One region of the Pontibacillus sp. ABV4_188 genome, then DNA from elsewhere that is predicted to be linked to it. Evidence: riboswitches for the same ligand, from Rfam matches in the RefSeq annotation. Region 1 holds a riboswitch; each other region holds the start of a gene.
The links. A riboswitch is a leader RNA that binds a small molecule or an ion and turns the genes downstream of it on or off. The one in region 1 is predicted to bind thiamine pyrophosphate.
Positions count from the first base shown of each region.

Region 1 (4,897 bases):
TTTGATAGATTGGACCCACTCCAATGTAATCGATAGAATCAAAGGGTGCGCGTCTGGCTTCTTTTACTGAAGTGGTAGAAAGGCCTATAATCATCCCCTTACATCGATACACAACTTCTTGAATATCTAAGTCATCTTGCCCAACATGAATTCCATCAGCATTTAATTTTAGGGCAAGGTTTACGTCATCGTTAACGATAAACGGGATCTGGTGCTCCTGGCAGATGTGTTGCAGATCTTTGGCCAATTGGATTTTCTGATTACCTTTAAGTGAATCAGCCCCTTTTTCCCGAAACTGAAAGCAAGTGATCCCACCATGAATGGCTTCACGTAAAATGTCTCTTGGGTCTCTTTGACAATCTTGACTTCCCATAATGAAGTAAAGTTTTAATAGAGATTTCATTTCACCTTTCATCTTGCTTCTACTTTCTGACGCTTCAAAACATCTTCAGGTCTGATGTTGTAAAGGGCATCGAGGAAGTGAGGGTGAAGAGTTCCTGGGCCCTGCACATGGGCATTTTCAGCGGCCATTTCACTTGCAATCGTATAGACAGATATTGCCTCTGTGGCTTTCTCAACATTTGATCCTTCAAGAGAAAGAAAAGCCGTAAGAATAGAACTAAATAAGCAGCCTGTCCCTGTAATACTCCCTAAAAGTGGGATACCATTTTGGCAAACTACGGTTTCTTTCTTAGTGGTGATCACATCTGTTTCCCCGGTAAGAACGATTAAGCAGCTGAGGGAGGCGGCTGCTTGTTGGGCAAGCTTCACAACGTTCCCATCTCCTGTTGAGTCTACACCTCTTGATTGCCACTGATCCTCACCAATTAAGGCTGCGATTTCACTAGCATTTCCCCGGATTGCAGTAATCTCTAGTTCATCTAGAAGTCTGTGACACGTTTCGAGACGAAACGAGGTAGCACCAGCTGCAACAGGGTCTAAGACAACAGGGATTCCTTTTTCGTTGGCAGCCTTTCCTGCCAGGAGCATGGCTTCTATATCAGTAGAGGAAAGGGTCCCGATATTTAACAGAACACCACTTGTCATACTGGCCATATCTGAAACTTCGTCTAGAGATTTAGACATGACAGGCGCTGCTCCAATAGCATATAATCCATTTGCGGTAAAATTCATCACAACCTCGTTTGTAAGGTTATGAATAAGTGGCGTCGTTTCTCTTAAGGTTCGTAAGTAAGACATTACACATATTCTCCTTCCTGTTGGTTCTTTTTATAAGCCCAGTGGTTCGTAGGGCCTTGTCCATGTCCGATCTCAAGTGTGTGTTCAATTGCAAGAGAGATGAACTTCTTAGCAACCTTCACGGCTTCTTTTACACTTTTTCCTTTTGCAAGTTCAGCTGTAATCGCAGCTGCATAGGTGCACCCTGTCCCGTGCGTGTGCAATGTATCAAAGCGAGGAGAGGAAAAAGTCTCAAACGTTTCTCCATCGTAAAAAAGGTCTGCCGCTTCTCCATCAAGATGGCCCCCTTTAATCACAACAAAAGAAGAACCAAATTCGTGTACGATGCTTCTAGCAGCTTTGTATCGATCTTCTTCTGACTCCAAACGTTTTCCCGTTAACGCCTCGGCTTCAGGGATATTGGGCGTGACAATCGTTGCAAGAGGGAGTAGCTCATCACGCATCGTTTGGAGTGCTTTTCGATCGACAAGGGCATCGCCGCTTTGGGCAATCATGACTGGATCTACACAAAGAGGCAAGCTAAGGGGGCGGAGGTGGTCCGCTATGGCCTTGATCATTTCCGCATTTGCGATCATACCCGTTTTGACAGCGTGAACGGGCATGTCGCTTGTAACGGATTCAAGCTGTTCTTTTATAAAACTAGCTTCTAGATGGCGAACTCCCGTGACGCCGAGCGTGTTTTGCGCGACAACAGAAGTGATGGCAGACATACCGTATACGTCTAATTCTTGAAAGGTTTTTAGGTCTGCCTGAATACCCGCGCCTCCACTTGGGTCCGTACCAGCAATAGTTAAAGCCCCTTTCACATTACGCATGACGGGTCACCTCCTTGATGGCTGATGTGGGCCATGTTTCTTGTCGGTACGCCATTTCCCAGAATGCCCACTCTAACTGACAGCTTTTTATAAAGGCGTCTTTCATGGCTTTCTTTTCCCGAGGAGAAGCGGTTTCTGCCCATGTGTCTAATTTTGCTCGTAGTTGGTTAGTAGTGGATCTGATTTCATCATTCACATAAAAGGTAATCCACTCATAGAAAGGGTGGTCAGGCGTTGGTTGCACGTGCTCCATTAAATACTCCCCAATTTCAAGATACGTCCATGGACATGGGAGGAGTACAGCCAATATTTGTCCTAGCGTTCCTTCGTGAGCATGGGTCTTCATATGTTTAATATAGTGATCAGCCGTAGGAGGAAGGGGGTATCCTTGCAAATCCTCATACGGAGTATTGATATACGTACATAGATTGTGGTGAGGGTGAATTTCGCTGTGTAGGACAAATTCGATGTTTTCTTTGAAAAAGGTGATATCATCCTTATCGCTGCATTTGGAAATCGCAATTCCATACACATTCATGAACGCATGAAGGTATTCGGCATCTGCTTTTACATAATGAGCTACAGCTTCTTTTGGAAGGTCACCTTCTCCAAGTCCTTTCACGAAAGGATGGTTGAAAATCGCTTGAAAAATTGGTTTTGCATCGTGACGAAGTTGTTCAGTAAATGACATAGTAGTTGCCTCCTGGTTTTGATTTATAGGAAGTGAACCAGGCAGTGAGGAGGGAGGGGGTTGGGGATGGATATAAAAAAACCGCTCCTAGAACTGGAGCGGTTTCGGGATTATAAAGTAATAGATTGAGAGGTCATATGAGAATATACGCCCTCTAATCATTGGTAAAATAAATCCAACCGACTCCACTTCCCTTCGCTGGTACTAACCAGATCAGGTTCAAAGGGACCAAGGATTTCTCCTTATCTCAGCCATCAAATGGGCGCCCCTAGTGGACTTCCTATATTGTACCGATACCTTAACATAGGTTTCCTGGATTTGTCTACGATTAAAAGTGCAGGCGTGGTGCCTAGGACCGTACGGATAAGTCAGCTTTTTGGAAAAGGCGATTAGCCTTTGGAAAAAAGATGACTTATCGCGCTAGGTCCTCCACGCCGGAACTGGATAGGCTCCTCTTGCTACAGGAGTCTCGCAGTTTCACGGACCACCTTTGCGGAAAGGGGGAGAACGGAAACTTGCGATAATGTGGGGGGAGAACCGTAGCAAAACATCGCATTAATCCTAATATTTAGATAGCTGGAATTAGTTGTTAACACTTAAATAAAATAAATTCATAAAAGATTTGCAAAGTTGGAAGGTTGTGTTAGTCTAATAAACAAAGTTTACAAGATTTAAGGATACTACTAGGGGAGCCTGAATGGGCTGAGAGGGGAGCAATGGAGCTTCCTGACTCTTACGAACCTGATCTGGGTCATACCAGCGGAGGGAAGTAGTCAGGCGATACGTCTGTATACTCTACCATTCGAAGTCAGGTCTATTATAGGACCTGGCTTTTTTGTTTCCCCTTATTTAGAAAGGGAGAGGAATGTAATGAACAAAACAAGAATGATCACGACAATGGCGATCTTTGTAGCGATTGGGACGTTAGGGGCGCAAGTGTTATGGTTTCCAGCTGGGATCGCTAAAGCCTATCCTGTACAGCATGTGGTCAATGTTATGGCAGCAGTGACTTTAGGACCGCTACCTGCTGTAGCCATTGCGTTTATGATTGGCATCTTACGTGTTCTTCTAGGGTTAGGGACGCTTTTAGCATTTCCAGGAGGGATGATCGGTGCTTTGTTGGCAGGGGTTCTTTATAAGTTTTCCAAGAGAAAAGGATTGGCTGTTGTGGGGGAAGTGTTGGGAACAGGTGTAATCGGTGCGTTGTTTGCAGTCCCTTATGCGCAATTATTTATGGGTACTTCCGTAGGGGCTCTGGCGTTTTTACCGCCTTTTTTCGTAAGTAGTGTGTCAGGAGCTTTTCTTGGGTGGTTTGTGCTGTCGAGAGTTGGGGAGAGGTTGAGTGTTCGTAGGGTTTGAGGTGTAATGTGTGATGTGAATCGGTTTTTAAGTAAAGCTATGTTGATCTATGACCTTTTATAGTCGATGAGGAGCCAAAAGGTAAGAGAAAGGCTTGGTCAGTGACGTTTTTATTGCCAAAAACCGTAAAAAGGTCATAAAACAACACTATCTACGACCTTTTGAAAGCTAGATACTTCAAAAAGGTGAGAGATAACCTGACTCAGTGACGTTTTATGGTGGGGAGTTTAAGAAAAGGGAAGAGATCAGTACGCGGTGCGCCTAAACCAAAAGAAAAAGCCCAGACCATATTGGACTGGGCTTCTCGTTCACTTGTTTGCATCTAGCTGTTAACCAGGCGCTTCCACTTTTGTTCATCTAGCTGCAGCGCCCAACAACTAGTAGACTTCCCTCACCTCCGGTCGATCAGTCAACATCGATTCGCTTGTCGCTCATCGTGTTTCCTTGATCTCGCAGTGGCTCAAGTCCAGTCTATACGTTGTTAACCGGGCGCTTCCACTTTTGTTATAGCTTTCAAGAAGCTACAAATGAAGGGCTTTTTTGAACGGCTGAGACAGAGGTAGGTTCTTCCTGCTGGCTCAAGTTTTGAATCATGGGTAATCGCGCAAGGTCCATGTTGCCTCCGCTTACGATGATTCCCGTATGATTCGATTGGATGTTGGAACCGTGTTCGAGAACAGCTGCAAGTGCTGAGGCTCCGGCTCCTTCGACAAGTGACTTGTTTCGCTCAAGCATCGTAACGATAGCTTTTGCGATGTGTGTTTCTGACACGGTTACGATCTCATCGACATACTGCTTGATGAGTGGGAACGTGTTTTGACCAGGTTTCTTC
Region 1 is NZ_CM149975.1:1,422,410-1,427,306, forward strand. Features, by position in the region: gene thiE (thiamine phosphate synthase) at 1-415, opposite strand, end outside; gene thiM (hydroxyethylthiazole kinase) at 412-1,200, opposite strand; gene thiD (bifunctional hydroxymethylpyrimidine kinase/phosphomethylpyrimidine kinase) at 1,200-2,015, opposite strand; gene tenA (thiaminase II) at 2,008-2,706, opposite strand; TPP riboswitch at 2,880-2,986, opposite strand; TPP riboswitch at 3,382-3,491, shown strand; gene thiW (energy coupling factor transporter S component ThiW) at 3,577-4,065, shown strand; gene ilvA (threonine ammonia-lyase) at 4,579-4,897, opposite strand, start outside.

Region 2 (4,897 bases), 110 kb from region 1:
CTCTCTGTGGGGTCTCCCCAAGGCTCCTAGTGCCGCAGGAGTCTCGCAATTCCCCGAACCACCTTTGCCATATATAGTAGAACGGAAGCATGCTACATAAGAGGGGGATATTGGATCACCGCCATACTCGAGCTGAGGGGACGTTATACTTAATCTGGTAAGGGGTGTCTGGGGAACGAGGAGACTCCTGCGGGAGAAAGAGGTCGACGAGATCCCGCAGGGTGGTTTTCCCGAGGAAGCTCGACAGCTCGCCCGCGGAAAGCGAGTCGTTCCCCAGACACCCCAAGCTCTCAACAAAATAACGACCCTATTTACACTAACATGTCTATGCTTCATATCTTCAACAATCTGCCCTATACTTGAAAATATAACAATATTAAACCTTAAAGCCAAAAAAATTCCCCGGAAGGATCCGGGGAACGAAGGGGAAAGTTCATTTATTGTGCTACTGCAAAAGTAGTAGTAGCTGCGTTCATTGCTTCTTGTACGTTAATGAACCCATTACCGTAGTAGAAAGCATCGCCTAGAAGCGTTGTCGCGCTATTTAATAAGCTACGCACATCTTGAGACGAGACTAACCAGCTAAAATGAGTGCTGTAGTACTTAATTATATTGTAATACAAGGGTCTGTAAACTTCTTTGGGACATTGATGTGGGGTAGATGGAGCAAAAGGAAGGAAATAAAAGTGTATTCTCGAAAATTAGGTAAAAAGAAACAGCGATATGAGCTAATAAAGGAGATTTTTCGCAAGTAGAAGAGATAGAGAAGGATAGAATGGATGTTTGGATGAGGGTTTTGAGAAAACTTTATAAGTAAAGTATGAAACCCCACTTGTTAGTATACCACATAAATATGAAATAAATATGAAAATATTGGATGAAAATAGAAGAATCTTTATATTGATGACTTGAGTCCACTAATTTCTTCACCTATAATAGGAGTAACGAAAAAAGCATAAGAAAGAAGACCACAAGGGGAGCCTGAAGGCTGAGATTGAACGCTTTGTTCTGACCCTTTGAACCTGTTAGTTAGTACTAGCGTAGGGATGTGGCTTTAGTGATGGCGCAATGCAAATGGACTTTTATCTTAAAGCTCTCCCTTGCATTGCTTTTTTTGTATGTACATATTTATCTTTAAGGAGGAGAGTAAAGATGAAACGTAATTCAATCCTGTTTTTGGTGGAGATTGCCATGTTTGCTGCATTAGGTGCTGTTCTAAGTTTACCATTTTTAACGATTCCATTATGGGTGCAAGGTGGATCTATCGCTTTTGCTATGGTGCCGATTTTCTTTATGGCTTACCGTTGGGGGTTAAAAGGAGGTTTAACTACAGGTCTGTTAGTGGGTATATTTAACTCATTAATTAACCCGTTCATCGTTCATCCTGTGCAGTATGTAATGGACTATCCACTTGCATATACAGTGGTCGGAGTAGCCGGGATCTTCGCAAAACCAGCTCTAAAAGCTGTCCGTGAAGGGCATGCAAAATCATTTACGTTTTATATTATTTTAGGGACGCTAGTTGGTAGTAGCCTTCGGTTCATGAGTCACTTTATAGGCGGGATTGTATTTTTCTCTTCATTTGCACCTGAGGGCACACCTGTTTGGATATATTCGTTAACGTATAACATCGGGTATATGCTCCCATCTTTCATTATTAGCGCTGTAATATTGAATATTATCTTATACAAACAGCCAAAGTTACTCCATTTTGGAGGATCCGAATCTATTAAATCCGCCTAACTCTATAACAATATTTATTAGTTGCGTGTCGCAGGGAAATTTACTCTGCGGCACGTTTTTGTTTGAATATAGAGTTTGAGAGCAGCTTGATTGAGGAAGTACTAGCCTTAAAAGGCCTTTATTTACGAGTTAAATATATAGAAGGTCTAAGAGAGATTCATCCCTTTGGAAATAGGTGGAATTATATATAAAAAAGCTTTTTAAATAATTAATAGAATAAGGTTGATAATTCCATAAATAGGGTAAAGGTGTATGTGGAATATATCTTAAAGGGGGAAATAACAAATGAGTCAAAATCAAACATTAACGGCGCAAACATTTCTCTCTAAACTTCTTACTCAGTATGCAACACTACATGAAAAAGCAATAGGTGATCGTGCCGAAGAATATATTAAACAACTAGGGATTCGAGCAGGAGAATGGATGGAGGGACAATATGTAGATGCTAAATCTACACGGTCTGTTGATCAATATGTCAATGTAATCCTTGCCATTAAGAATGATATTGGAGGTCACTTTGAGATAGAAGAAGTGACACCTGAACGAATTGTTGTTAAAGGAAATCAATGTCCATTTGGAGATATGGTGAAAGATGCGCCTCATTTGTGTCAGATGACTTCTAGTGTAATAGGGGGGATTGCTTCTAGGCACTTTGGGTACTCAAAAGTCAAACTTGATAAACGAATTGCTGTTGGTGACGACCATTGTCGCGTTGTGGTTCATTTGAATGAGAACGAAGAGCAGGGTGGGGAAGAATACTCGAATTTGCCCGTCACTCCTGAGAATGGAGATCCGTTCCAGTGGGAAGAAGATACCATTAAGATGTTGGGTGAAGAGTTACGTAAGAGCGACGAGATGATCGCTAGCCTCGTTTCAGAAATAGAAGACCTTCGTTCCCAGATTCATATGCAAGATAATAAGAACAGAAGAGACTTCCGCTAAGGAAGTCTCTTTTTTTTTAATCTTTAAGCATATTTGTAATGGATTCGTAACATAAGTCTTTATACATCTTATGCAGACTATGGTCCCCGCTCATCACCCATTGAATAATGCAGCCATCAATTAGGCTTCGAATCGCTTTAGGTCCTTTTTCAGTGTCTACATTTAAAAACTTTCCTTCACTTTTCCCTTTAGAAATAATAGATTGTCCAATAGAAAAACAATTGTTGTAAAAACGTTGATTGATTTCTTGAAAACGGGGGATTTTAGGAACGTAAGAAAGGAAGTCCAGATATACTTTGTAAAATCGATCATTCTCCCTCGGCCCAACGAATACAGCGTTCACATAGGCGGCTAACATTTCATCTGCAGTATGAGCGTGTTGCACTGCATTTGCTTCTTTTTGATAAATCTTGTTGGTTAGCCATTCTAATAGATGAGCGAAGACATCTTCTTTATTTTTGAAGTAATAATTGGTCACGCCTTTACTGACGCTTGCATAATTCGAGATGTCTTGAAGTGTAACCGAGCTATACCCTTTATCTGCTATTGCTTCAAAAGTTGCCTGAAGCAGTTGTTCTTTTCGTTGTTGCTCTCTTTTTTTCATGTCAGCCTCCGAATTATCTATAGTACCATCATTGTATAAAAATTATACCGTTGGGACAAATTAATTGACATATTTATTTTGACCAGTCAGAATAAAAAGTGAATCGAAAATAAAGACTAACCTATAAAGAGGAGGAATTAGATTATGACATTCCGCGCTTTATTAGCTACAAAAGAACAAGATCAAGTTACAACGAACGTAGTAGAACGACAAGAATCAGAGCTTCCAGAAGGTGATGTGACCATACAGGTAGCCTATTCAAGTGTAAACTATAAAGATGGACTAGCAACAAATCCTAAAGCCAAAGTCGTGCAAGATTATCCAATCATTCCTGGAATTGACCTTGCTGGTACAGTTACATCCTCAAATGATGATCGTTATCAAGAAGGGGATGAGGTTATTGTAACAAGTTATGGACTTGGTGTTTCACATGATGGTGGGTTTAGTGAATACGCACGTGTTCCGGCTGAGTGGGTTGTTCCATTACCGGAGGGATTATCCCTTCGCGAAGCTATGACATTCGGTACAGCCGGTTTCACTGCAGCTTTATCTGTTCACCGTTTAGAACAGAATGGCTTAACACCGGAAGATGGACCTGTACTTGTTAGTGGAGCAACAGGTGGCGTAGGTAGTATGGCTGTTGCCATGCTTTCTAAGAAAGGGTATCACGTTGTTGCCTCTACAGGTAAAGAGTCTGAACATGACTATTTACGTTCAATCGGCGCTACAGAGATTATCTCCCGTGAAGAGGTAACACCTGAGAAAGTACGCCCTCTCCAATCACAAAAATGGGCAGCCGCTGTTGATCCTGTTGGAGGTAAACCATTAGCAAGTGTCTTAGCTTCTATTCAATATGGTGGTTCTGTTGCAGTAAGTGGATTAACCGCAGGTGTAGAGGTGCCGACAACGGTAATGCCATTCATACTTCGAGGTGTTGATCTATTAGGAATTGACTCTGTCTATTGCCCAATGGATATGCGTAAACAAGTATGGGATCGACTTGCTACTGACTTAAAGCCAGATCAGATGAACGAAATAGAGAATGAAATTACGTTAGACGAACTTCCACAAACGCTCACTGACATCTTACAAAGCAAAGTGAAAGGTCGCACAATTGTAAAAATGTAATAATTTTTGAGAAGCCCTTCTATAATGGAAGGGCTTTTTTTGTGACATTAAATAGTATAATGTAGTGGGAAGTACTGTTTTTTGCTTAAAAAGTCAACAATTGTCCCCGAAAATATAAAAAGTAAGGGTGAATGGTAGAAAGAAAGCTCGTCTGTTAGGGGAAAAGACCTTACAATAGGAAAAGACTGTATATTAGCATAGTCATAAATGACATAAAGGTAATAAGGAGTTTACGGTGATGAAGTTTAAGCAACACTCAACTTATCCTCTGACAAGATGGGTCTGGCAAAATTTTTTGAAAGTCGCTTTGATCCCTTTGCTAGTTGTAGAACTGGCGTTTGTCAGTATTTACTTTGTAGCAAGCGAATGGTCAAAGAATGAAATGATAGACCTAATAAAAAATGAAGCAGAAGAAGACATGAGAGAGTCTGCTTCAAGAGAGGCAGAAGTCATCTCAAATCAAGTTCGCTCCATTTCAAA
Region 2 is NZ_CM149975.1:1,529,932-1,534,828, forward strand. Features, by position in the region: gene ACYX4O_RS07750 (hypothetical protein) at 438-623, opposite strand; TPP riboswitch at 964-1,064, shown strand; gene thiT (energy-coupled thiamine transporter ThiT) at 1,153-1,743, shown strand; gene ACYX4O_RS07760 (methanogen output domain 1-containing protein) at 2,029-2,685, shown strand; gene ACYX4O_RS07765 (TetR/AcrR family transcriptional regulator) at 2,702-3,289, opposite strand; gene ACYX4O_RS07770 (NADPH:quinone oxidoreductase family protein) at 3,431-4,417, shown strand; gene ACYX4O_RS07775 (ATP-binding protein) at 4,656-4,897, shown strand, end outside.
Region 2: linked by a shared signal. The riboswitch ahead of thiT (energy-coupled thiamine transporter ThiT) and the one ahead of tenA (thiaminase II) in region 1 are both predicted to bind thiamine pyrophosphate.

Region 3 (4,897 bases), 360 kb from region 1:
ATTATTTAAAATGAACAATGTATCCTTATCTACCCATTTCATAGAAAAATTACTTTTAGCGTCGCTATAATAAACAGTATGAACTTTGTTATTTTCCTTATTGTTTGTGATCTCAACCCAAACGTTAACGCCACCTGCTGCACCGCCATATGGTTCATAATAAGCATTAGCAGTATATTCATCTGTGGGTGATGTTACAGGTCCAGGTCCCTTTTGGGAGTTTTCTCTATCAATTTCACTAAAGGTAAAAAAGTATGTTTCAGACACATAAATTGAAGAAACCAAAATAACCCCACACAATGTTGTGATCAATAATTTTTTAGGAAAAGATGTCTTTTTTACGAAAGAAATTATGATCCTTATACATAAAATTAACAATAATATAGCGGTAACAAAAAATGTTAAGAAACCAAATAAAATCAAAATCTTCATTCCTCCGTTCTCAGCCAATGACAGTTATCTCGAACATAGTTCACAAACTCCAATCATTTTAACATAAAATAACAACGATCTAATTAGGCAATTTGCTTCCTAAATCACATTTTCTTAAAGAAATTTAAGGCCCAAGCTCTGTTAATTCCTTATGCTATTCCGGGTATAGTGATTGTGTAGGATTGTTGAAGCCCCATTCATTTCTATTAAAGAAAAAGACCAAATCTAACCGATTTGGTCTTTTTCGTAGGTTACTCTATTCCATGTAAAAAGCCATATGGCCTTTTACATCTCCACCGCTTGTCCAGTTGAAGCTGATTTGTATAAAGCCTCAATAATTCTTTGAACAAGGGTTCCTTGATTGGCGTGTAGGTTCATTTTTTTACCAGTGAGAATGGATTCCACAAAGTGATGCACCATTTCTTTATGCGCATTGCCTTTATCCACATAGGGAGCAGTAAAATCAAGAAGCGTTCCGTGCTTCTCCTGATACATATTCAGCGGAAACACATCAGCTCCCCCGTGGTCTCCCATTACTTTAAGGACTCTGTCATCCTTCTCGGCAATGTTTGCAGCAAACGAGGATTCGAATAAAAGAGAGGCGCCGTTTTGGAACGTGATCATGCCACGAGCCATGTCTTCAACTGAAAAATTCTCGTGATCCCACTCGCCCAGGAGCCCAACCCCTGGCCGCTTCCCAATTTTATCGTATGTAACGCCTAGGACCGTCTTCGGCTCAGGGTAGCCCATTAAATAAAGGGCCGCATCAAGCATATGGATGCCATTGTCGATTAAAGTGCCGCCTCCTTGAAGCTCTTTATTCGTGAAAACACCCCAACCTGGAATGCCACGCCTTCTGTTCCATTTGGCTTCAGCTGCGTAAATCTCTCCCATTTCGCCTTCATCTATGAATCGCTTCACCGTCTCTACTTCAGGACGAAAACGAAAGTGGAACCCGTACATAAGATGCTTGCCTGTTTGATTCGCCACTTTTTCCATTCGTTCTGCATCATGCACTGAAATGGCAGGTGGCTTTTCACATAAAACGTGGCACCCCGATTGCATCGAGTCGATTGCTTGCTCGGCATGGAACGCATTCGGTGTGCAGATACTAACGGCGTCTAGCTCCATTTCACGAAGCATATCACGGTAGTCTTCGTATGCATGGGGAATCGAGAATTCTTGCGCGCAGTCTAGAGCCTTATCTTTATTATGGTTCGCCACCGCTACGACTTCTACCCCATCGCCGTAGTTTAGGTAATTTGGGATATGGGCACTTCTGGCAATGCCACCTGCGCCAATAATCCCAACTTTAAGTTTCCCGTTCATGTGAATCCGCCCCTTATCTCTTGTAGTAACCTTGAACCATTTTATCCATCACTCGGTTCGTGCGCAGTGCCGAACGCCCCGTGCTAGGCGACTGTCCTTTTCCTATGAGTTCATCTACAATCGTTTGAATCAGCTGCTGCTGAATCGGACTTGGGCGATCGATATGGAATTCCTCTGTACCAAATTGGTTCATCAATTTCACAGGTGCTTCATCAAATGTTGAGAATACGATTTCCCCTTTTGTCCCAACGATTCGGTTCTGATCCTCGTTCTTATAGGAGGCAAAATTCCAAACGCCTGTCCCCATAACCCCACTTTCAAATTGGAAGCTACCACTTACACTGTCTTCAGCAGGATAGGTGTCTGACTGATTGGCTGCATACCCCTTCACGTCTTCAATGGGTCCTAGCAAATAATCAAAGAGGTCGAGCGTATGAGAGGCCACATCATAAAATAAACCTCCACCACTCACTTCAGGGCGCACTCTCCAAGGCCATTCTCCGTTTTCGTCTTTTTCTAAAAGCCTTTGCGTCTGCTCCATCGTTACAAAACGAACATCGCCAATCGCGCCCTCATCGAGCAGCTCTTTTACTTTGAGAAAACGAGGCAATCGACGGCGGTAATACGCAACATATAAAGGCACACCGTGCTCCTCACAAACGTCAATCATGGCCTGGCACTCTTCCGTATTTAGGGCCATTGGCTTCTCAACGTATACAGGTTTCCCCGCTTTCGCTACCATTTCTGTATACTCCTTATGAGAGCCTGGTGGTGTCGCGATGTACACTGCATCTACCTCTGAATCATTGACAAGGTCCTCCGCTTTGTCATACCACTTTGGCACATTGTGACGCTCCGCGTAATCTTTCGCCAGCTCTCCATTTCGTCTCATTACAGCCACGAGTGAACTATTGGCAGCTAATTGAAATCCCGGCCCACTCTTTACCTCAGTGACATCCCCGCAGCCAATAATGCCCCAGCGAATGATTTTCATATGTATACTCCTCCGATCACGTTTCTTGTTATGTCGTTTATACAAAAAAGAAGCAGCCCTTATTAGTTTGCTGCTTCTTTAATACAGTGTTATTTTAACATACCGACTTTAGGATAAGGATAGCTATCTAGATCGATTATCTCTCTTACCTTTTTACTGTTATATGAAGTGAAAAGATTACAGGAGGGATAAGCGGGACAATGTACCTGTCCCCTTGTCCCACTTGCAATTCTGAAACAACTGTGGCAAAGTCATAATTAGGAAGAGCGTTAATCATAATTTAATAGAAACACGTAACATGTAGGGGAACCAGTGCGACTGGTTGAGACGTCTTGTAGACAGACGGACCCTTAGAACCTGATCTGGTTGAGACCAGCGTAGGAAACATATCTAAACGTTTTTTAATGATATGCACCCTAGGTATGGCACCTGGTGCTTTTTTTATTGAAAAATTTTCTACGATTCTCAAAAAATCCCTTACCGTTTCTTAACGCTCTACTTACAAAAGGGAGGAATCATCTTGAAGAAGCTTATGATTTGGACTTGCCTTATCGTTCTCTTAACTGCTTGCTCGAGCACGAGCGGGGAAAATGGCGATGACGGCGAGTCCCTAAAAGACGTGACGCTTGTCCTTGATTGGACACCAAACACGAACCACACCGGGCTATACGTAGCGAAAGAAAAAGGCTATTTCAAAGAGCAAGGGCTAAACGTGGAAATCATTATGCCAGGTGAAGCCGGGGCTGATCAACTCGTCGCCTCAGAAAAAGCTGACTTTGGCATTAGTGCTCAGGAAGCACTTACGAAGGCGCGCGTGCAGGAAATCCCTGTCGTGTCGATCGCAGCAATTATCCAGCACAATACATCAGGGTTTGCATCCCCTCAAGACAAAAACATAGACTCACCAAAAGATTTCGAAGGAAAAACATACGGCGGCTGGGGGGCGCCTGTTGAGAAAGAAGTCATCTCGTCTCTTATGAAACAAGAAAACGCTGATGCGGAGAAGGTTGAGATTGTGAATATGGGTAACACCGACTTCTTCACAGCCGTTGAGCGAGACGTTGATTTCGCTTGGATCTACTACGGTTGGACAGGCGTTGAAGCTGAACTTCGTGGCAAAGACTTAAATATGATCTACTTAACTGACTACTCGGAGAAACTAGATTACTATACGCCTGTTCTCACAACGAACCAGAAGCATATTGATGAAGACCCTGAGCTCGTTAAAGATTTCACGAAAGCTGTGTCACAAGGCTACCAATATGCGATCGATGAACCAAAGAAATCAGCTGATATTTTAATAGACGCCGTACCAGACCTTGACCCTAAACTCGTCAAAGCCAGTCAGGAGTGGCTGTCCCCGAAATACCAGGACGACGCGGAGCAGTGGGGCATTCAGGAAAAAGCCACTTGGCAAAACTATGCCGATTGGATGTATGAGAACGGTTTGCTCGATCAAGAGCTTAAAGCAAGTGAAGCATTTACAAACGAATTCTTACCAGAGGAGTGATCAGAATGGCCAATTCATTAGTCAGTATTCAAATTATCCCGAAGACCCCAAACGGAGAACCAACGATTCCGATGGTGGACGAAGCGATTTCGATTATTGAAGAGTCAGGAGTGAAATACGAGGTCCATCCCCTTGAAACGACGATGGAAGGAGAACTATCTGAGCTTTTTCATGTGATTGAAAAGATGAATAAGCGCATGGTGGAACTGGGATGTCTAAATGTGATTTCCCAAGTGAAAGTGCTCTATCAACCTAGCGGCGCTTCAATGGAGTCTCTAACGGAGAAGTATTCACAATGAAACAAGTAGTCTTAAGAGGATGGCGGCCCACGTTGGTCATCATCCTTCTCTTTATTTTATGGGAAAGTGCTAGTCGATTGTTCGAAATCCCTGAGTGGCTCATTCCCTCCCCTTCTCAAGTGTGGGAAGAAGGAATAGCGGGATGGTCGGTGTATAACCACCATTTATACTCTACCATTCTCTTAACTGTTACCGGATTCCTCATCGGGTCCTCGGTCGGAATTATTGTTGCGATCTTGCTTCACGTCATTCCCATCTTTCGCAACATGTTCTACCCGCTTATTATTTTCTCGCAAAATATCCCGATTATCGTGCTTGCCCCATTACTCGTGA
Region 3 is NZ_CM149975.1:1,063,055-1,067,951, reverse strand. Features, by position in the region: gene ACYX4O_RS05390 (DUF5412 family protein) at 1-450, opposite strand, end outside; gene ACYX4O_RS05385 (Gfo/Idh/MocA family protein) at 718-1,761, opposite strand; gene ACYX4O_RS05380 (Gfo/Idh/MocA family protein) at 1,775-2,755, opposite strand; TPP riboswitch at 3,048-3,156, shown strand; gene ACYX4O_RS05375 (ABC transporter substrate-binding protein) at 3,276-4,265, shown strand; gene ACYX4O_RS05370 (thiamine-binding protein) at 4,271-4,564, shown strand; gene ACYX4O_RS05365 (ABC transporter permease) at 4,561-4,897, shown strand, end outside.
Region 3: linked by a shared signal. The riboswitch ahead of ACYX4O_RS05375 (ABC transporter substrate-binding protein) and the one ahead of tenA (thiaminase II) in region 1 are both predicted to bind thiamine pyrophosphate.